3 regions of the Pseudarthrobacter sp. fls2-241-R2A-168 genome follow, and region 2 is predicted to be linked to each of the others. Evidence: riboswitches for the same ligand, from Rfam matches in the RefSeq annotation. Region 2 holds a riboswitch; each other region holds the start of a gene.

Region 1 (7,203 bases), on a different contig from region 2:
GCTTCACCAACGTGGGCGGCGGAATCGGAATGCCCATCCTCGCCAGCATCCTCACGGCTTGGCTGACCTTCCTGAGCCGGACCTGGCGACCCATCGTCCTGGTGGGCGGGGCGGCGCTCGTCTCCACCACCGCCACCACCTTCGGCAAGCGCCTGGTAGGCAGGACCCGCCCGGACCATTCGGAAGCAGTTCCGCCTTACGAGTCAACGCCGTCCTTCCCCAGCGGCCACACGTTGAATACCACTGTTGTGATCGGGGTGCTGGTCTACATCATGTGCCTGCAGTTCCAGATCCTCTGGGCCAGGATTACAGCCATCACCGCCGGAGTGATCTTCATCATCGCCATGGGCCTGAGCCGGGTCTTTTTGGGGCATCACTGGCTCACGGACGTGATGGCCGGGTGGTTCCTGGGGCTCGCCTGGGTGTGCATGGTGATCCTTGCCCACCGGCTGTTCCATCTGATCCGGAAGCGGGAGCATGCCGGGCCTGCCCCCACGTTCGAGCATCCGGTCATCCGCGAGGACCATTCCGGCGAAGAGCAGCAGGGCGCCGGCACTGCGGCAACGCACGACGGCGGCACTCCAGGAAGGAGCGACGGCGGCCCCCCGCAGCCAGGCGCACGGGGCTGAGGCCAGGGGATGTGCGCAACTACCGGGTGGTAGTTTTGACCCATGCGCACTCTCGTTGTGGACCACCCCCTGGTCGCCCATAAGCTCACCGTCCTGCGGGACAAAAACACTCCGTCCCCGGTCTTCCGGCAGCTGACGGAGGAGTTGGTGACGCTGCTCGCCTACGAGGCCACCCGTGAGGTCCGCACCGAACCCGTCACCATACAAACGCCGGTCAGCACCACCGTGGGAACCGCGTTCACCAAGCCCACCCCGCTGGTGGTGCCTATCCTGCGCGCCGGCTTGGGCATGCTCGAAGGCATGACCAAGCTTGTCCCCACTGCCGAGGTGGGCTTCCTGGGCATGGCCCGCGACGAGGAAACCCTGGACATCATTACCTACGCCGAACGCCTCCCGGAAGACCTCACGGACAGGCAGATCTTTGTCCTGGACCCCATGCTGGCTACTGGCGGGACCCTGCGCGAAGCCATCAAGTTCCTCTTCAAGCGAGGCGCCTCCGACGTGACCTGCATATGCCTGCTGGCCGCCCCGGAAGGCCTGGCCAAGCTGGAAGAGGAACTCTCGGGAGCGAACGTCACCATCGTCCTGGCCTCCATCGACGAAAAGCTCAACGAGAAGTCCTACATCGTTCCCGGGCTCGGGGATGCAGGCGACCGCCTGTACGGCATCGCAGGCTAGCCCACAACCCTTTTCCATTCCCCCTCGCGCCGCTAGCCTGTGCGGATGGACTGGAAACTGGAACTTGTGTTTGTCCCTGTATCGGACGTGGACCGCGCCAAGGATTTCTACGTCAACAAGGTGGGATTCAACCCGGACTTTGATGAGCGTCCCTCGGACTCCATCCGCTTTGTCCAGCTGACCCCCCGCGGCTCGGCCTGCTCGATCTGCATTGGGGAAGGGCTTACGGACGCGCCTCCCGGCTCCGGGTCGAACCTCCAACTGGTGGTCAACGATATCCACGCGGCCCACAAGCACCTGAAGGACAACGGAGTGGACGTCAGCGACGTGGACGTGCAGGAATGGGGCCACTTCGTGTACTTTGCCGATCCCGACGGCAACAAGTGGGCGGTCCAGTACATCCCGGGCCGCGAAAGCTGAGATCTACCGGCAGAATGGGAACTATGGCTGCCTCCACCCCTGCTGGAACCTCCACCCCTGCTGGAATCCGGAACCTGACGTGCCGCGCCGTGCTCTTTGACATGGACGGCACCCTGGTGGATTCGACCGCGGTGGTGGAGCAGGTCTGGGGTGAATTCGCCGCGCGCTACGGGCTGGACCTGGAGGAGATTCTCCGCACCTCGCACGGCGTCCAGGCACGCGATACTGTCACCCGGTTTGCTCCTGAGGGTGCTGACGTGCCGGCACTGACGGCCGAACTCGGGGCGATGGAACGCGTCCGGACCGAAGGGATTGTGGCCCTGCCCGGTGCTGCCCGGTTGCTGGCAGCCCTGCCGGCGGACGCCGTCGCCCTGGTCACGTCCGCTGACCTCGTCCTGGCTGGCATCCGAATGGAAGCAGCCGGCCTGCCCATGCCGGCCGTAGCAGTCACAGCTGAACGGGTGACCCGCGGCAAGCCCGATCCGGAGGGATACCTGAAGGCCGCCGCCAACCTTGGCGTGGACCCGGCGGACGCCGTGGTGTTCGAAGACGCTCCAGCAGGAATCGCCGCAGGGGTGGCCGCCGGAATCCGCACGGTGGCCGTGGGACCCAACACCGGCCCGCTGCCCGCAGGCGTCCTGCACGTAGCGGATTACAGTGCTGTCACCGTCCGGACGAGTCAGGACGAGGCGGGCCGGACAGTCATTTCTTTCCGGCTTTAAGGTCGGCTACCACCTTGGCGATACGCCGCGACCGCGTTTCCGGCGTCTTGGCGTCGGCCAGCGGCTCCACGTACCGTCGCTGGGCGCTGTAGCTCAGCGTCGCGTAGAACTGCAGGGCGGCCGGTTCCGCCGCCATCGCAGCGGCAAGGTCTTCGGGGACTTCAACCACGCGGGGTTGGGTGTCGAGCTCGATGACCACGTCAACTGTGTCCCCAGCCGAAACGCCAACGAATTCGCGGTTGGCTGCGCTGAGCGAAATGAGGTTCTGGCCACCCATCACCGCGATGCTGCTGCGGTAGCTCCTGCCGTTGATGGTCACCACTACGGGCGGCCGTTTGCCCGCGTCCAAGGCCGCGAGGACCTCATCGGGAACTTCGATGCCGGTCTTGTTTCCGCTGCCTTGGATGGTGGTGGTGAACTTCATGGGTCACAGTATGCCGGGCCTTTTGCCACTCCCACGGATACGGCGCGCGCCATGGGGCATTGATCACCGAGTGCTCGGTACCAGTTGTGGACTCAGTACCAGTTGTGGGAGAGGTGGAAATTCAGCGCACCACACGGGGACTGGTAGCGCTCCTGGATGTAGTTCAGGCCCCAGTTGATCTGCGTACGGTAGTTCGTCAGGTAGTCCGGACCGGCGCTGGCCATCTTTTCAGCAGGCAGGGACTGGACGATGCCGTACGCGCCGCTGCTGGCGTTTGTAGCCGTGGTGGTCCAGTCGGATTCCTTGTCCCACAGGGTTACCAAGCACTGCATCTGGTCCGGCGCCCAGCCGTAGCTGGCAAGCTGCCCGGCGGCGTAAGCCTGGGCGCCGGCGGGGTCGTTGACCGCGACGGCGGGGGCCGGCTCAGGTGCGGGGGCCGGCTCAGGAGCGGCAGCAGGAGCCGCGGCCGGCTCGGGAGCCGGTGCCGGTGCCGCTTCGGCTGCGGGCGCTGATGCCGGTTCGGCAGCGGGTGCCGGTGCGGGCTCTGCCGCCTGCGGGGCCACGGCAATCTCCTCAGCAGCGGGGGCCGGTGCCGGGTTGGCCCGGATTTCGCTCTTTTCGATGCTGAGGTTGGACTGGGCCTCGGCGGCCTGGGTTTCGGTGGCGGCAACCCTGATGCTTGACTCGGTAGCCTGTCCGGCCGCCCCGACTCCTACCAGGAGTGCAGCGGATGCGGCGAAGACAGCGGCGCGCTTGCCGATGAAGGGAAACTTGCCGGCTTTGCGTCCGGCGTGGGGTGCAGACCCGGATTTCGGGCGCGGTTTAACCAGGAATTTGGACATGATGAATCGCCTCTCACACCTGCGGAGTTAGCTGTCGGGTTCGGATGAGGGCATCCGGCCGCACGGAAAAATTCACGTGCGTGCTTAACCCCAAGGGCACTCATTGCCCGGGACGGTGGGTCCCCCGCCTCTGCCGTTGCTCAAGCGGAATCCGGGAAGCGGCAGAGCTTGGCGTCATCCGGATATGGGTTCCCGATCAGGAACCTCACCCAATCGACGGTACAGGAGTCCGGCGCTTAAGTCACATTTTGGTAACAGAGATCACGACGGCGGCGCGTCGCTTTGCTACGAAAGCGAATGAAGGGGGAGCTGCAGGGCAAACTGGGTGCGCCCTGGCTGTGACGTCACCGTTACCCTGCCGCCGTGGGCCTCGACGATGGATTCCACGATGGACAAGCCCAGCCCGCTGGTGCCTTCGGCAACGGCGGCCCCGGACTGGCCGGACGCGCCCTTCCGGGCCGCGTCTGCGCGGGCGAAGCGCGAGAAGACGTGGTCCACGAACTCCGCAGGGATCCCGCCGCCGTCGTCCGTTACCGTTACTACCGCCGCGCCCTCAGACGACGTGCACACCCCGGTGACCACAGTGGTTCCGGCGGGAGTGTGTTTGCGTGCGTTGGAGAGCAGGTTCATCAGGACCTGGCGCAGCTGAGAGGCATCGCCGTTGACCACCACGGGCTCCTCGGGAAGCTCCAGCCGCCAGTTGTGGCCCGGGGCCATCACCTTTTCGTCGCTGACGCCCTCGATCACAAGCTGCGTGAGATCCACCCCGCTGAGCTTGAGCGGCTGGCCCTCATCGAGCCGGGCCAGCAGCAGCAGGTCTTCCACCAGGGCGGTCATGCGCTCAGACTGGCTCTGCACGCGCGCCAGCGACTTTTCGCCGTCGGGGGTGAAGTTCTCGGTCATCCGCATCAGTTCCGTGTAGCCGCGGATGGCCGTGAGGGGAGTACGCAGCTCGTGCGAGGCATCGGCCACAAACTGCCGCACCTTGGTTTCGCTCTTCTGCCGCGCCTGCAGCGCGTTGGCCACGTTGTCCAGCATGAGGTTGAGCGCGTGGCCCACGCTGCCCACTTCCGTTCCAGGGTTGGAGTTCGACGGCGGGACGCGCACCGCGAGTGCCACCTCGCCGGCGTCCAGCGGCAGCTGCGAAACGCGCGTGGCCACCTCTGACAGCTGCTCGAGCGGCTTCATGGTGCGCCGGATCAGCACTGTTCCTGCCAGCCCGATCAGCAGCAGACCGCCCAGGGATACGAACACAAAGGTCCAAACGAGGGAAGTGAGCGTACTTTCCTTGCCAGCGAGGGGGAGCCCGGTCACCAACACGTCGCCGAAGTCCGTCTTCGCGGCTGTCAACCGGTAGTCGCCGTTGGAGAGGGTGCGGTCCACCGGCTGTGCATCTGTGGCCAAAGCCAGCAGGGCCTGCTTGTCCTCGGCGGACAGTGGCGAGCGGGTGGTGTCCGAGGCCAGGAACCCGGCGCTGTTGACTTGTCCGTTGAGGATGCGGGCGTTCAGGGTGCCCACACTCTGGCCGCGGGCGTCCAGTGGATCCCGGCCTTTGAAGCCGCCCATGGGAGGCCGGCCCGGATCGTTCGACCGCTCCGCCGCCTGGCTGAGCTGGTCATCAAGCTGGCGGGTGAGGAACGCGTCCATGGAGGCGTAGCTGACCACACCCACGGCGCCGCAGATGGCGATCAGCAGGGTCATGGCAAGGAGGATGAGGCGGGTGCGCAGGTGCCAGGTGTTCGGCTTCAGCCAGCTCCGGCGCTGGGACGCAGCCTGTTGTAAGGCCATGGCGCCTACTCCGCTGGCTTGATGACGTATCCGGCCCCGCGCACCGTGTGGATCATGGGCGGATGCACCGCATCCACCTTCTTGCGCAGGTAGGAGATGTACAGCTCCACGATGTTGGCCTGGCCACCGAAGTCGTAATCCCAGACCCGGTCCAGGATCTGCGCCTTACTTATGACCCGCTTGGGGTTTTCCATCAGGTAACGGAGCAATGCGAATTGGGTGGCTGTGAGCTGGAGTTCCTCGCCCGCCCGGCTCACCTCGCGGGTGTCGATGTTCAGGACGAGGTCGCCCACCACCAGCTCAGCCGTATCCATGGCGGCCACCCCGGAACGCTGGACCAGGCGGTGCAGCCGCAGGAGGACTTCCTCCATGCTGAACGGCTTGGTGACGTAATCGTCACCGCCGGCTGCCAGGCCCACGATCCGGTCCTGCACTGCGTCCTTGGCTGTCAGGAACAGTGCCGGGACCTCGGGTGCGAAGGTGCGGATCCTTCCCAGCAGCTCAACGCCGTCGAATCCGGGCAGCATAACGTCCAGGACCAGGACGTCCGGGCGGAAGTCCTTGGCAAGCTTCACTGCTTCCGGCCCGTCCGCTGCCACAGCAACGGACCAGCCGGCCATGCGCAGGCCCATGCTCATGAGTTCTGAGAGGCTCGGCTCGTCATCAACCACCAGCGCGCGGATGGGGGATCCGTCGGGGTGGGAGAGCTGGGGAAGGTTGTTTGTCATGGAGTGCGGTGTGGCCATGGGACAACTCTCCGGTCACTCGTTGAGCCGGGGCTTTGGGATTCCTGTGTCCCGGCTGTGAATCCCAGCCTAGCCAGCTGGATGTGGAAGTGATGCTGCGGTAGGACAGTGCGTGGGGCGGGCAGAGACTTTGAAACTCTTCTTTGGAGGCATTCCCGGGTCTCCCCTGGAAAGATGGGACAAATTTTCTTCGCGGGGACGGCGCGCCACTGGACAAGAACCATCGCTGGCCTGCCGATTTTGGTATTCCACATGCACTTGAACAAAAGGGGGCAAACCGGACGCCGGTCCGAATTAAGTTCCCTAAAACGGCAGCTGGGGGACCGGGAGCTGGATAATGAATGACGTTCTGCCAGCACGCCAGAATGGTGATCTACACCACAAAGCCGGATTCTGTCTCATAATGCGGACTGATCGGTCCATTGTTACTTGCAAGTTAGCATTGTTACGCTGCACACTCTCATTGTGAACAAGAACTCAACAGCACCTGCAGCCGCAGACTATTGGCCCAGCACATCCGCTGCTGCCGACATGCGCTGTTGTCGAATGTACGCCTGACCTTCCCACCCCTCGAAGTTCTCCAGGCATTCGCCCCCCAGCCCAGCGTCGGGCGTCCCTCCCCAGTTTTCAGTGCGGGGAACCCAGCATTCGAGCCGTGATGACGGCCATTCACATTGAGGTAAGCATCCATGTCAGTTGCATCCGGATACGTCCACATTTCTGTCCGTAACGCCGCCAAGGCCGGCCAGCCCTCCGGCCTCCGCCCCGGCTTCGCCCCGCGCCCATCGCTCGCACCCTCAGCTCCCGGAAGCAGCTTCCCCGCCTCTGGCTATGCACCCCAGGGCTACAACCCCAACTCTTACGGCCAGCTCCGCGCAGTAACCCCGGCCGAGTCCGCGCCGGTGACCGCTCCCACGCCCGTCGTGGCCGGACCCAACACGGTCCGTCCGGTCG
Region 2 (7,203 bases):
AGCCGCTCCCTGGTGGGGGTCTACGGAAACAACGACGGCCCCGACCTGCGGTCGCGGCTGCCCGAAACGGCCGCAGTCACGCTGGACGGCGTCCGGTTTGCCATGGTGCACGAGACCGGGCCGGCGAAAGGCCGGGAAGCGCGGTGCGGTGCGCTGTTCCCTGATGCCGACGTACTGGTTTTCGGGCACAGCCACATCCCTTGGGACACTACCACCGAAGGCGGGCTGCGGCTGATCAACCCGGGCTCCCCTACCGACCGGCGCCGCCAGCCCGCCTGCACCTACATGACCGCCGTGGTGGACGCCGGCGCCCTCAAGGATGTCCGCCTGGTGGAAGTCCGCCGGGACCGGAGTTGAGGGCGAAAGCGGGTTGGCAGCGGCGCGCATCATTGCCTAGGCTTGAACGGTAAGCATACTTAGCTTTTAGTGTCGCCTTAGCACCAGGAGGACCACCATGACTGACCAGTACACCTTCCGCAATCCCGTCACCGCCTACGAAAAGATCTCGCCGCCGGAGCAGCACCAGCGCGAGCCCGGCCTGGACGCGGACCTGGCGCCGAAAGCGGATCTGGGCGAGGACACCTACCGCGGCACTGGACGGCTGGAGGGCCGGAAGGCGATCGTCACGGGAGCAGATTCCGGGATCGGCGCGGCCACGGCCATTGCTTTTGCCCGCGAAGGGGCCGACGTTGTCCTTTCCTACCTGCCCGAGGAGGAAGAGGACGCGGCCCGCATCGCCGGCATCATCGAAGCCGCAGGACGGAAGGCCGTCAAGGTTCCCGGTGACCTGAAGGACCCCGCCACCTGCCAGGAGCTGGTAGATACTGCAGTGGCCGTTCTGGGCGGCGTGGACATCCTGGTCAACAACGCCGGAAAACAGGTGGCGCAGGAGGACATCGCCCAGATCACGGACGAACAGTTCGACCACACCCAGAAGACCAACGTCTATGCGATGTTCCGGGTGACCAAGGCCGCGGTTCCGCACATGCCGGCCGGGTCCACCATCATCAACACCACGTCCATCCAGGCGTACAACCCGTCCCCCACGCTGCTGGACTACGCCACCACCAAGGCGAGCATCAACAACTTCACCAAGGGCCTGGCGCAGCAGCTCGCGCCCAAGGGCATCCGCGTGAACGCGGTGGCGCCCGGGCCCATCTGGACGCCGCTGCAGGTCAGCAGCGGCCAGCCCAAGGAGGAACTGCCGGAGTTCGGCCAGTCCACGCCCCTCGGCCGCGCCGGCCAGCCCGCCGAACTCGCACCGGCCTACGTTTTCCTGGCCTCCCCTGAATCCAGTTTCGTGCTGGGGGAAACGTTGAACGTCAACGGCGGCAGCCCCACGCCGTAGCGCCCCACACAGCAGGGACGACGGCGGTGCCTTGCGCAAGACGGGCAAGGCACCGCCGTCGGCGTCAGTCTTCGTCGCGGGCGGCGAGGAGATCGTCGGTTGCGGGGTCCGGCTGGCCGTCGAAGAACTGCGCGAGGACGGTTTTGAAGACGGTTTCCCCGGGAGCTGCGCGGAGGAACAGCGTCATGGATGAGCGCAGTTTCCGGGCGTCCACGCTGCCAAGAATCTCCTCGGCAACGCGGTCTTTATGGGTGCTGAGCACCTGGGCGCATTCGAGCAGCCGCGGGCCCAATACCGGGTGGTCAAGGTAGTCCCGGGCCTCCTCAAGGGAGCTGATGGCGTACCGGCGGGAAGTGTCGCTGTGCCCCAGCCCCGCCACCTGGGGAAAAACGAACCACATCCAGTGTCCGGTCTTGTTGCCCACCTGCAGTTCGGCGAGTGCCTGGTCGTAGGTTCCACCGCTGTTTTGTGCGGCAACAAAGCGTTCCAGGTCATAGGGATCGTTCACGGGTGTCTCCTTGTGGTGGGGCTTGGGGTGCGGACTGTTGCTCGAGGAATGCGGCCGCGTGGCGTAACTGCGGATCCGGGTCTGTCCGCCACCGGGCCAGAACAACGGCGGCCCGCTGGCGGTCACGGCCGTTGAGCCGCGCCAGGAAGGGGGCCACCACGTCCGCGAGCAGCGGGTCAACCAGTTCCCTTGTTCCGGCGGACCGAATAAAGCCCTCGATCCGGGTCAGGTCGGAATGGCGCAGCAGCGCCGCTTTGGTTTGCAGCAGCACCACTGCGGCGAGCCTGCGCTCATAGACTGCGCGGGAGCCGGGCCCTGGCTGGCCCCACAGCGCGGACGCCAGCTGCACCACGGAGTCGTGGTCGAGGTCCTTGTACTTGCGCAGCGCATCCCGGATGGTTCCGCGGACGGCGCCGACGGAAGACCCGTACGAGGCGAGCTCCCCGCCCAGCCTGCCCTCGACGTCGTCCGCCCGGTACCAGGCACCCTCATTCTGCAGGGTGCGGTCAACAAACCCGGCAGCAGCAGCCACCAGATCCCCCGCACTCATCGGGTGCGGCCTGCCGACGCGTGCCTGATGCAGAACGGCGTCCAGGGGCGGGCCTCCAGCCTTCCTTCGGCGATGGCTTCGCCGCAGACGGCGCAGGTCCCGTAGGTGCCGTCGGCGATCCTGGCCAGGGCGGCGTCAACCTGGTCCAGCCCGGCGCTGCTCTGCTTGAGAAGCGCCGACGCCTGGGAGAGTTCGAAGGCGATGGTGGAGCCTTCGGGATCATGTTCGTCGTCCACGTTGGAATCCTGGCGGGCGGAGTTGGCCGAAGCGATGTCGGCGCGGAGGGCCGGAAGCAGCGCCACTTTCCGCGCCCGCTCCTCCTCGAGCAGGATCCGGAACCGTTCGAAGTCAGGCATGGGAAAAGCCTAGCGCGCCGGTCAGTACCAGTTGTTGGCCACCGAATGGTTCCGGGCCCCGCACGGCGAGCCGTACCGGCCGCGGATGTAGCCCAGGCCCCAATCGACCTGGGTGCGGTAGCTGGTGAGCCAGTCGCTGCCGGCGCTGGAGTATTTGCCGGGCGGCAGCGCCTGGGCTATTCCATAAGCACCGGAGTAGGGGTTGGTGGCCGTTGTCAGCCAGTTCGATTCCTTGGTCCAGAGCTGGGCGAGGCACAGGAACTGGTCCTGGCCCCAGCCGTACGCGCCCAGCCGCCCCGAGGCGTAGCTTTTGGCCCCTGCGGGGTCATTGACGGCACCGCCTGGAACTGACGGCACGACGACGGGCGGCGGGACGGGTGCGACCGGCAGTTGGGGTGCGGGAGCAGGATTCGCCGGCGCCGGGTTGGCGGGTGCGGGGTTCGCGGGTGCTGGATTTGCGGGTGGTGCGGGGTTCGGGGGTGCTGGATTTGCCGGCGCCGGGACGGCTGGAGCCTGCGGGCGGGCGGCAGCCGCGGCGGCCGCCCTGGCTGCCGCCTCTGCCTGCAGGCGGGCCTGTTCAGCGGCTGCGGCGCGTTTTGCCGCCTGCGCTGCCTCGTAGGCAGCCTGCGCCGCCTGGCCCTGCCGGTACGCGCCCTCAACTGCCGCCGTCGTGCCCTTGAGGGAGGCAAGTTGCGCTGTCAGCTCCTCGCTGCGCTTCTGGCTTTCGGCCACTTGGCGCGCCATCGCCTCCTGCGCGGACCGGGCGGCGTCCAGCTTCGCTTTGGCTTGCAGGGACAGCCGCTCACGTTCGGCTTTGGCGGCGCTCTCCTGGGCAGCCAACGAGGACGCCACCCTGCCGGCGGATTCGGCCCTGGCCACCAGCGCTGCCGTCTTGTCACCCACGATGCGCACCACGTTCAGACCCTGGACGCTGTTGGTCTGGATCGCATCGAGGGCAACAAAGAATCCCATGGTGGTGCCGCCGGTTTTATAGGACTGGGCCGCGAGGGCGCCCAGGTCCTTCCGGTGCCGGGACAGCTCGGTGTTTGCTTGGGAAACCTGGGCGGTGAGGGTCTCCACTTTTGCGCTGGCCGCCTGAAGCGCAGAATCGGTGACGGCATACTCCGCCGCTGACTGGACGGCCGCTGTCCCCAGGGACTCGGATTGGGCCTGCAGGCCAGCCAGCAGGCCACTGATCCTGTTGATTTCCTCTGCGGTGCCGGATTCCGTCAGCTTTGCCTGCTGGACGTCCTCCCAGGAGGGGTAATCACCCGCCGGATCCTGGTCCGCCGCCCCGGCCGGACCGAGCCAAACCGTACCCGCAAGGGCAAGGGCCAGCAGCGCCGCAGGCAGGGGCAGGCGGGCTTTGATAACGAACCGAGACATAGTTCGGAAGCATACAGCTCTCAACCTTCAGTTGAAGGCTGGCGTGCTGACATCGTTATGCAATCTGGAATGGTGAACCCCTACCCAGAGATCGAACGCCACACACGCGCAGCCGGCCCAAAGCTCTGCCGTGTGCTGCCCACGAGCGCCGCTTCGGCTGGTGCCAGCAGCACGTTTTATTACTTTGTGACGAACCTCATGCACTCCGCGCCGGCGCGCCTATCTTCCGTGGTCAGCCCGCTATGCAAAGAACCTCCAGTCATTTGCGGAATACGAGAGAAGCCGCTCGTATGTTATTCAAATGTGACAATCGGCAGGCTGGCAGGTTATGGTCTTCAGGTGTCCCTCCCAGACGGGACATTCCCCTCAGCATGCCGAGCCCTGCCGCTGACCCGGGATTCAATCGTTTCCAGCTGGCAGGGACGGGGGAACCACCTTTCCGCGGCCTCATGCGAGGCCTTGGGGTTAAGTCGATAGCGCCTTCCGTTCCGTCCGGAGCCGCTACCGGCCGGGTATCTCCAACCCGAACCCGACAGCTCACCCCGCAGGCATGGGAGAGGCGATCAAACGTGTCAAAAAATTCCATCACCGCCCGTCACCGCGCGACTCCGGCCCGCTCAATCGCGCTCCAGGGCTTGGCTGTATCCGCCAAGTCGCTTGGCCGCCCGGCCCTGGCCGTAGCAGCAGCTTCCGGCATTGCCTTCGGTGTGGGCGCCCCGGCCCACGCAGGCGTAACCGGACCGGACACCACCGGGACCACTAACACCCAGGCGTCCGTGGCACCCGCAGCTGCCGTGGCTGCACCGGCAGCAGCTGCCGCCAACGTCCACACCGTGGTTTCGGGTGACACCCTGGGCGGCATCTCCGCCGCCTACGGCGTCAGCCTCAACGATGTACTGGCCGCCAACGGCCTGGCGATCTCCACGATCATCTTCCCCGGCGACCAGATCCAGATTCCGGGCGCCGGCTATGTTGCAGCTGCTCCGGCCCCCGTCCAGGCGGCCGCTGCTCCTGCCCCCGTCCAGACTGCCGTTGCCGCGGCTCCGGCCAACACCGGAGTGAATGTTTCGTACGCTTCAGCTCCGGCAGCTGCCACGGGTTCGGGCGCCGGCGCTTCGATCCTGGCATCGGCCTACGGCCAGGTTGGCATCCAGCAGGACTGCACCGCCATGGTGGAGAAGGCCCTGCGCAGCGTGGGCAAGTCTGTTGGCGACCTGGCTCCCGGCCAGTTCTACCAGTACGGCTCCGTGGTGGGCTCCCCCGCTGCCGGTGACCTTGTGATCACTGCCGGCCACGTTGGTGTGTACGCCGGCAACGGCCAGGTTGTCAGCGGCGGCGTGGACGGTTTCAAGACCGAGGTCCACTCCATCAGCTGGCTCCCGGGCGCTTCCTTCGTCCGCGTAGCTTAGGCGACACCACCCGGACAGGGGCGGCAGGCGGTTACCCACCTGCCGCCCCTGTTTCGTTTTTGCCGGGTCCGCCGTCCTCAGGTGCCGCAGAACGTCTGGTAGCTGCCGAAGTCCTCCGGCGCTCCCTCGGCGTAACGCTCCAGCCCCGACCGTTCCCGGTACGGGTCACGGACCACCTCCACGAGCCGGTTGAAGGGACCAACATCGCCGTCCGTTGCCGCGGCGAGCGCTTCTTCAACTAAGTGGTTGCGCGGAATGTAGACAGGATTGACCCGGTCCATCAGGCCGGCGTCGGGTTTCAGGGCCAGCCACCGTTCTGCCCAGGCGTCGAAGGCGGCGAGATCCAGGACCATGCTTCGGGCGGGGCGGGAGTTTCCCCGCGCTGCGTGCCCGAGGTTCCGGAAGAACCGTGTGTAGTCCACCGGCCCGTCCTTGAGGATGGCGATCACACCGTCCACGAGCTCCGAGGCTTCTTCCGCCTCAGGGCTCCCCGCAGGACTTTCCCTGATTCCCAGCTTTGTTTTCATACCGGCGAACCAGGCGTCGCTGTACTGGCGGCGGAACCCGCCCAATGCCTCCACTGCGGGGGCTACGGCCTGTTCCTGGTCTTCATTGATGAGCGGCAGCATTGCCTCGGCGAGGCGGGCGAGGTTCCATTCAGCCATAACGGGCTGGTTGGCGTAGGCGTAACGGCCGCCAACGTCGATGGAGCTGTAGACCGCGGCCGGGTTGAAGGCATCCATAAACGCGCACGGCCCGTAGTCGATGGTTTCCCCGGAAATGGTCATGTTGTCTGTATTCATCACGCCATGGACGAAGCCCACCAGCATCCATTGGGCCAGCAGTGTGGCCTGCGCAGCCACCACCCCTTCGAAGAGGGCGAGGTAGGGGTTGTCGGCCCGGGCAGCGGCGGGGTAATGCCGGCTGATGGCATGATCGGCGAGGCGGCGTAAAAGGTCCATATTGTCGGTGGCCCGCGCGTACTGGAAGCTTCCCACCCGCAGATGGCTGCTGGCCACCCTCGCCAGGACTGCTCCGGGAAGCATGGTGTCGCGGCGGACCGGGCGGCCGGTGGCCGTGACGGCAAGGGACCTTGTGGTGGGGATGCCCAAGGCGTACATCGCCTCGCTCACCAGGTACTCCCGCAGCATGGGCCCGACGACGGCACGCCCGTCGCCTGCCCGGGCGAAGGGCGTACGGCCGGAACCTTTCAGGTGGATATCGCGGAGCCGGCCGTGCACATCCGTCACCTCGCCGAGCAGGAGCGCCCGGCCGTCGCCCAGCAGGGGTGAGTATCCGCCAAACTGGTGGCCGGCGTAGGCCTGTGCCACCGGCGTGGCCCCGTCCGGGATGTGGTTTCCCAGGAGGAGCTTGACGCCCTCCGATGACCGGAGGTATTCAGCGTCCAGCCCAAGTTCAGCGGCCAGTTGCTCATTAAGGACAAGAAGCTTGGGGTCCGGCGCTTCCTCTGCCTGCCAGGGAACAGCCAGTTCCGACAATTCCCGGGCAAACCGCCCGTCAAAAGTGATCGTTGATTCAGCAGCAGCTGTCATTCTTCAAGCCTTCCCTCGTGGTGTGTTTTCCGCGGCGTCGAATCACGTGAAGAACACCCGATAATTCACTTTCTACCCCATGGTTTTGTTTGG
Region 3 (7,203 bases), on a different contig from region 2:
ATCTCCGCCGGAGTGTGATCGCCTTTGACGTTGTTGCACCGCAGGCATGCCGCCACGAGGTTTTCCCACGAATCCGCACCGCCGCGGGACTTGGGCTGGACATGGTCGATGGTATGCGCAGCTTTTCCGCAGTAGGCGCATTTGTGCCCGTCGCGCCGGAGCACTCCGCGTCTGCTCACCGCCGTGGACTGGTTGTATCTGGGGCGGATGTAGCGGTTCAGGAGGATCACGGACGGGCGGCCCAGGATCTCCTGGGGACCCACCACAGGATCGTCCCCTTCAGCCACAACGCTCGCCTTGTTCGTCAGCACAAGCACCAGCGCCCGGCGGAAAGAAATAACCGCCAGCGGTTCATATCCAGCATTCAGAACGAGAGTGCGCATGCACGTACCTCTTCACGGCCGCACCCGTCAGGGGCACGAGGGCCGGCTGCCCTCGGCATGTCCGGGCTATGGATCGACACCACAAGAGTAAACAAAGAAGTGTGCTATCGGCTAATTCCGAGGAAGGGACAGGCCGTGTCCGTTCGCGACGGCAGCCGCGGCCTGCCTGCTTAAACGAACACAGCCCCTGCCTTGCGGCTGGGGCTGTGTTCGGTGCTGATGCGTCCGATTAAACGGACTGCGATGTCAGAAATATCAGTTGACGCGGATGAAGACGGGGCCGGAGCCAACGTTTGCGCTGAAAACAACGGTCTGGTTGCCGTTGTAGCCGCCGTGTACCGCCTGGCCGTTACCGGCGTAGACAGCGATGTGGGCCATGCCGGCGCCGCCATCGGCGTAGTAGATCAGGTCGCCCGGCTGCGCTTCAGCAGCGCTCACGGTACGCCCCAGGGAGAGGTAGCCGGCGGGCCAGTCGTGGAAGTTGATTCCGACGGCGGCCAGGGAGTTGGTGACCAGCATGGTGCAGTCCTGCATCACGCCGAGCTGGGCGTAGGCGGCGGAAAGGATGGCTGCACCCTTGCCGGACGCGGAAGCCTGGGCTGCGGGAGCGGCAGGAGCAGCGGCCGAAGCAACCTTGGCGGTGACCTTGGGAGCAGCAACGGGCTGGGCGGCAGGAGCGGGAGCGGCTTCCTGGACCTCAACCTCGGGTTCCGGAGCTTCCACCACGGGAGCCGGAGTGGTGGTCACTGCGGGCTTCTCGAAGGAAATGGCGATGGTGGACTCAGCCGAAATCGGAGCCTCAACCGTCGATTCAACTTCCAGGTTGGAAGCCGGAGCAGAGTCACGCTGGACGTTGGTGTCTGCGGCGTTGGCTGCCAGGCCGCTGGTCAGGACCAGGCCGGAAGCGGCAGCGATCACTGCTGCCTGGCGGCCGACGCCGCCTGCGTTGTCGCCGACAGCCTTGGCAATGATGGCGAGCGAGTTGGTTTTAGTGACTTCGGCGCGATGCCGTGCGGTTGCACGAGTAGTCATCAGTTCTCTCTTTCGTATTCCCCCGTCGCCTTGTAGGCAGACAGGGGGTTTGGACGTGCCGGCATCTTGGGGGTACGCCGGCACGTCCCGAACGGGGATGTGTGATTTAGCGAAAAAAGCTTGGGGGCAAAGAAAAAGCCCTTGGACCCGGAGGTCGAAGAACTAGTTCATTGTGAAGAACGCGGAGGAGCCGGTGGCGGCTACCGCGTGCAGCAGCGTTCCCTGGGAGGGGTTCAGTGCGCTGATCATCATGCCGTTGCCAACGTAGATGCCAACGTGGGCGCCACCGTTCTGCATAACGAGGTCACCGGGCTGCGGAGTGGAGGTCGGCTTCATGGCCGTCCACGCGTTGGTGCGGGGGATGCTGATGCCGGCCTGGGCATAGACCCACTGCGTGAAGCCCGAGCAGTCCCAGCCCGTGACGGGGCTGGTGCCGCCCCATACGTACGAGTGGCCGATTCCGGTGTAGGCGATTGCGGCGATGCCCGAGGTGGAAGCAGAGGAGACAGTCTCGGCCAGCTTCTCCGTAGCGGAGGCAGCAGTACCGGTGGCAGCGTTTCCAGTTGCGGAGGCGGTGGACTGGGTGCGTACGGTCTGCACCTTGGGAGCGGCTGTGGTCTTGACCACCGGGCGCTCGAAGGACACGGTGGCAGTGGGGGCGGCAGTAACGGCAAGCGCGCTCTGGGCCGACCCGGACTCGGTGGAAGCGGAAACACCAGCGGCGTTGTCCGCGGCAGTGGCTGGCAGGCCCATGCTCAGGATCAGGCCGGAGGCAGCTGCGATGACTGCAGCCTGGCGACCAACTGTCCCGGCATTGGCACTAACGGCCTTGGACACAGTATCCAAGGGGTTGGTACGAACCGTTTGCGCACGGTGGCGCGCAGAATTATGGCGTGAAGACACGAAGGTAGCCTCTCCCAATGCCTGCGAGGTGAGCTGTCGGATTCGGATGGGAGTCACCCGGCCGCGCTGCTTCCTGGGAAGCTTTGCGACTTAACCCCAAGGCCTTTCCATGGAAAGGCCAAAATTGGTTCCCCCGCCCCTGCCAGACGATGTCATGCGAACGGACCTTGAGCGGTGGCAGAGCTAGGCAATCCGCACAAGAGCGTCAACTTCGGAAAAGTTGACGCGAGTTAGACGGTACAGCAGTTTTGAATGAATGTCACATTCAGGTCACGGCAAGTCAAGATCATCTGATAGTTCACCGTCACTTGACTAGAGCCAGCCAGTGGGATCAACCACTTCGCCGTTGACCTGGACCTCGAAGTGCAGGTGGCAGCCCGTGGAGGCTCCCGTGGTGCCGCTGAGCGCGATAACTTCCCCGCGCGATACGGTCTGCCCTTCCTTCACGCTGGAGGACGACAGGTGGTTGTAGGTGGTTTCCAGCCCGTTCCCGTGGTCGATCACAACGCGGTTCCCGCCACCGAACTGGTGCCAGCCCACAAAGGTCACGGTTCCGGTGGCGGCGGCCATAACGGAGGTGCCGCACTGCGCCACATAGTCCTGTCCGCGGTGGAAGTCGCCGGTGCCGCCGGTGATGGGGCTGACGCGGTAGCCGAAGGGCGATGCGGTGGTCATCACGGCGAGCGGAGCGCCGAGGCTGCCGGCCGAGGCGGCGCGGCTGATGGCGCCCGCCGATTGTGCACTGAGCAGCTGCTTCAGCTTGCCGTCCGGATCAGCCTGGGTCACCACGGCGGAGCGGCTGAAGTCGATCTGCGCTCCGGCTTCGGCTGAAATCTGGGGCTGGGGCGCCACGGCGGAGGCGGCAACAGGCGTAGCGCCCGAAGCATCAGTGGCCATAACGGGACTGGTGGCCGGAACCGTGACCGTAAGGACCAGGCCGGTGGCGGCAAGGGCAACGCCGGCCTTTTGGCCGATGCCGCTGGCGGACGCGAACTCGGTGATCTGGCGGAGGGGACCCCGACGGCGGCGCGCATCACGGTGGAGATCGCGGGGGCGCTCCGAGGTGATGACTTCGACAACACGCGGTGTCGAAGCGGGGCCCGCCGCGCGGCGGCGTCCCCTGGAATTCTGCATGGTCAAGAAGGGTTCCTCTCTGGAAAGCCTGCGAAGTTAGCTGTCGGATTCGGGTCAGAGAGTTCAAAGACCCGGTCCGCCGTAAGCAAGCTTCGGCACAGAGATATCCCGGGAGGGATCCTTCACTGGAAGAGGCTTGCTGCTGACGGACTTCACCCCAAGGCAGTCCCCCGCTGCCGCTTGTGGTTCCCCCGCCTCTGCCAGTTACGACTCGTGCTCCTGATCCGCTGGCAGAGCTCGGCTCCAGATCAGGTAACGCTTTAATATCAACGCTTGGTTCAACTATAGGGGCTTAAGGCCCTTAGTAACAATTCCGTTATCTTTGGGTATATGCCCCGTGATGGGGTAGTCAGCCCCTTAAGCTGCAGGCTGGCGAATGGCGACAAACACGTGCGCGGCCACCTCGGGCGGCAGTTCCAGCGCCCCTTCAATACCCGGAACCCGTACCGAAATGTAATCGCCCACCCGCTCCAGGGCCACTGCGGCGCCCGGCCGGATACCGCCCTCGTCGAGCTGGGACAGCAGTTCCGGTTCCACTTGAATGGGTTCTGCAAGCCGGCTCACAGTCACCTCTGATGCCGGACCATAGGACTTCATCGCATCCAGGAGGCTGATGGCGCCGTCGGCAAAACCCAGGGACGGCGTGCCGCCCAGGGCTGCCAGGCCGGGAATCGGATTTCCGTACGGTGATTCGGTGGGGTGGTTGAGCAACTCGTAGATGCGCCGCTCCACCCGTTCGCTCATCACATGTTCCCAGCGGCAGGCTTCGTCATGGACGTAGGCCCAGTCCAGGCCGATCACATCGGCAAGCAGGCGCTCGGCGAGCCGGTGCTTGCGCATAACCTCCGTTGCGCGCTTGCGGCCCGTTTCCGTGAGTTCCAGATGCCGGTCTCCGGAGACAACCACCAGCCCGTCCCGCTCCATCCTGCCGATGGTCTGGGAGACGGTGGGCCCGGAGTGGCGGAGCCGTTCGGCGATGCGCGCACGAAGAGCAACGATGTTCTCTTCCTCAAGCTCCAAAATGGTCCGAAGGTACATCTCCGTAGTGTCGATCAGATCCGTCATCCAGCTCAGCTCCTCGAGCGCAGTACCTTGCGTTGTCCCACCGTATCGCCTTACACCGCGACGTAGTCCGTGGAAAAGCTTAGCCTATTTTGACTTTGTCCGAATAGTTCGCACGTGTGCTACGGGGGCGTCTCATTGACTGGACTATGACGGTCCGGGTTCCCGCGGAATCAGCGCTTCAGGCAGAATGAGGAAGGCCCTGGTTGCAGTCACCGCAGACTGCCGGCCGCCAACACCCGTCCGGACCACAGTTATGTCCATGCCGAAATTGGAGCACCCGTGAGCGAAACCAGCATCACTATTCCCGCCGATCTCCTCCCCAAGGACGGACGGTTCGGCGCCGGGCCTTCCAAGGTCCGGCAGGAGCAGATTGATGCCCTGTCAGCCGCGTCAAAGGACATCCTCGGCACCTCCCACCGCCAGGCCCCGGTCAAGAACCTCGTGGGCTCCGTCCGCGAGGGACTGAGCCAGTTCTTCCGGGCACCTGAAGGGTACGAGGTAGTTCTTGGCGTGGGCGGCTCCACGGCATTCTGGGACATCGCCAGCTTCGGCCTGGTCGAGAAGAAGGCGCAGCATCTTTCCTTTGGTGAGTTCGGCTCCAAGTTTGCCGCAGCCACCAACAAGGCACCCTTCCTTGAGGCGTCCTCCATCATCAAGTCCGAGCCCGGCACCCGCCCCTCCGCGCAGGCTGAAGCCGGCGTGGACGTTTACGCCTGGCCGCAGAACGAGACCAGTACCGGCGTCTCTGCTCCCGTACAGCGCGTCTCCGGCGCGGACGAGGGCTCGCTTGTCCTGGTGGACGCCACCTCTGCTGCCGGCGGCCTGGACGTCGACGTGGCACAGAGTGACGTTTACTACTTTGCCCCGCAGAAGAACTTTGCCTCCGACGGCGGGCTGTGGCTTGGTCTGTTCTCCCCTGCCGCCCTGGAACGCGCCGCCCGGATCAAGGCCGGCGACCGCTGGATCCCCGACTTCCTGGACCTGCAGACCGCCATCGACAACTCCCGCCTGAACCAGACGTACAACACCCCCTCGCTGTCCACCCTGGTGACGCTGGATGCACAGGTGCAGTGGCTGAACTCCAACGGTGGCCTGGACTTCGCGTCCAAGCGCACCGCCGATTCCGCCGGCCGCATCTACAGCTGGGCCGAGGCTTCCGGGTTCGCCACTCCCTTCGTCACTAACCCGGACGAGCGCTCAAACGTCATCGCCACCATCGACTTCGACGAGTCCGTGGACGCAGCCGCAGTGGCCAAGGTCCTGCGCGCCAACGGCATCGTGGACACCGAGCCCTACCGCAAGCTGGGCCGCAACCAGCTCCGCATCGCAACGTTCGTGGCCATCGAGCCGGCAGATGTTTCGGCCCTGCTGGAAAGCATCGACTACGTCGTGGGCGAGCTGCGCAAGTAGCCAGGACGCTTTAACGTACGACGGCGCCGCCCGGGTTCATCCCGGACGGCGCCGTTCGTTTGTGGTCAGGAAGTCCTTGCTGCGTCGCCGGGCTGCCCGCCGTCGTCGGGCTCCCCGTCCCCGGACTCCTGGTCCTGCTCCTGTTCCCCTGCGGCCGGCCCAGCTGCTGCGTCGTCCGCCGCAGCAGGTTTCGCCGAAGCTGGCTCCTGGACCCCAGGCTCAACCTCAGCAGTTTCCTGCTCCGGTTCCTGCTCATCTTCGGGCCGGACCCGCTCCGCCCACGGAACCCATTCCGGGGCAAGGATGGAGTCCTCGGACGGCAGCAGACCCAACTCGTTGACCGTGACCACCTTGGAGCGTGAGTTCCGGGTCAGGACCGCGAACCATTGCCAGCCACCGTAGCCGGGCAGCCGGGACTCAAAAAGATGCGTCACCAGGCGGTCGCCTTCGCTCCTGGCTGCCAGGTGCCGACCAATATCCTTTGCCGCCGTAATGCCTTCGATCGCCGTCCGGGCAGTGTCCACCGCGGCGGCAAGGAAGGCGTCGGGCTTGCCGGTCCGCCATACGGGCACACCTGCACGCGGCTTGGGGCTCCGCACCGGCGCAGGCGCGGCGGCCCGTGATGCGGCGGTGGCGGTAACCGGCTCCTGCTGCTCCGGTTCCCGGGACGCGAACTCCCGGGACTCAACTGCCGGCTGCGGCTGATCAGCTTCCGAACTCATCAGGGCCTAAACGTCCAGCTCGTCGGCAACCTTACGCAGGGCGGCGGCGATGGCCTTGCCCTTGTTGCCTTCCGGGTATTTGCCTTTGGAGAGCGTTCCGGACAGGTTGTCCAGCACGCTCACCAGGTCCTGGACCAGCGGGGCAAGATCGCGGGCGCTGGGACGTTTCGCCTTGGCGATGGACGGCGTCTTATCCAGCACGCGCAGTCCCAGGGCCTGGGCACCCTTACGTCCGTCGGCGACCCCGAACTCAACGCGGGTGCCGGCCTTCAGCTCCGTGACACCCTCGGGCAGCGAGGATTTGGGCAGGAACACTTCCTGGCCGTCTTCGCCCGCAAGGAATCCGAAGCCTTTGTCCTTGTCATACCACTTGACCTTGCCGGTAGGCACGTAATCAACCTTCTTCGTTCTGACGTCTTGAGACACGGCCAGCCGTCACCGCATCCGCATTGTTGTGCGGGTTCAGGGTATGGCGGCTGAAGACCGTGTTGGTCCATATCCCTCAAGGTTATCCTGCCCGATGCCCTAATCCTGCTTTCATCGGCGCCCGGAGA

Evidence for each region. Region 2 has a riboswitch for cyclic di-AMP ahead of QRN11_RS05300 (C40 family peptidase). Riboswitches for the same ligand answer to the same signal wherever they lie in the genome.
Region 1: linked by a shared signal. The riboswitch ahead of QRN11_RS21065 (aggregation-promoting factor C-terminal-like domain-containing protein) and the one ahead of QRN11_RS05300 (C40 family peptidase) in region 2 are both predicted to bind cyclic di-AMP.
Region 3: linked by a shared signal. The riboswitch ahead of QRN11_RS07985 (M23 family metallopeptidase) and the one ahead of QRN11_RS05300 (C40 family peptidase) in region 2 are both predicted to bind cyclic di-AMP.

The regions. Positions count from the first base shown of each region.
Region 1 is NZ_JARVSG010000047.1:4,482-11,684, forward strand. Features, by position in the region: gene QRN11_RS21040 (phosphatase PAP2 family protein) at 1-629, shown strand, start outside; gene upp (uracil phosphoribosyltransferase) at 672-1,307, shown strand; gene QRN11_RS21050 (glyoxalase superfamily protein) at 1,353-1,727, shown strand; gene QRN11_RS21055 (HAD-IA family hydrolase) at 1,751-2,449, shown strand; gene QRN11_RS21060 (YdeI/OmpD-associated family protein) at 2,430-2,873, opposite strand; gene QRN11_RS21065 (aggregation-promoting factor C-terminal-like domain-containing protein) at 2,966-3,715, opposite strand; cyclic di-AMP (ydaO/yuaA leader) riboswitch at 3,721-3,882, opposite strand; gene QRN11_RS21070 (sensor histidine kinase) at 4,001-5,503, opposite strand; gene QRN11_RS21075 (response regulator transcription factor) at 5,509-6,249, opposite strand; gene QRN11_RS21080 (winged helix-turn-helix domain-containing protein) at 6,939-7,203, shown strand, end outside.
Region 2 is NZ_JARVSG010000007.1:20,742-27,944, reverse strand. Features, by position in the region: gene QRN11_RS05330 (metallophosphoesterase family protein) at 1-357, shown strand, start outside; gene QRN11_RS05325 (glucose 1-dehydrogenase) at 455-1,348, shown strand; gene QRN11_RS05320 (DUF1810 domain-containing protein) at 1,413-1,856, opposite strand; gene QRN11_RS05315 (DNA alkylation repair protein) at 1,840-2,406, opposite strand; gene QRN11_RS05310 (TraR/DksA family transcriptional regulator) at 2,403-2,762, opposite strand; gene QRN11_RS05305 (coiled-coil domain-containing protein) at 2,784-4,148, opposite strand; cyclic di-AMP (ydaO/yuaA leader) riboswitch at 4,550-4,714, shown strand; gene QRN11_RS05300 (C40 family peptidase) at 4,718-5,557, shown strand; gene QRN11_RS05295 (protein adenylyltransferase SelO) at 5,635-7,110, opposite strand; gene QRN11_RS05290 (ribonuclease Z) at 7,183-7,203, opposite strand, start outside.
Region 3 is NZ_JARVSG010000010.1:202,669-209,871, forward strand. Features, by position in the region: gene QRN11_RS07970 (HNH endonuclease) at 1-383, opposite strand, end outside; gene QRN11_RS07975 (NlpC/P60 family protein) at 639-1,415, opposite strand; gene QRN11_RS07980 (C40 family peptidase) at 1,578-2,252, opposite strand; cyclic di-AMP (ydaO/yuaA leader) riboswitch at 2,323-2,483, opposite strand; gene QRN11_RS07985 (M23 family metallopeptidase) at 2,631-3,452, opposite strand; cyclic di-AMP (ydaO/yuaA leader) riboswitch at 3,463-3,674, opposite strand; gene QRN11_RS07990 (iron-dependent transcriptional repressor DtxR) at 3,810-4,517, opposite strand; gene serC (phosphoserine transaminase) at 4,797-5,927, shown strand; gene QRN11_RS08000 (DUF3027 domain-containing protein) at 5,993-6,649, opposite strand; gene QRN11_RS08005 (cold-shock protein) at 6,656-7,039, opposite strand.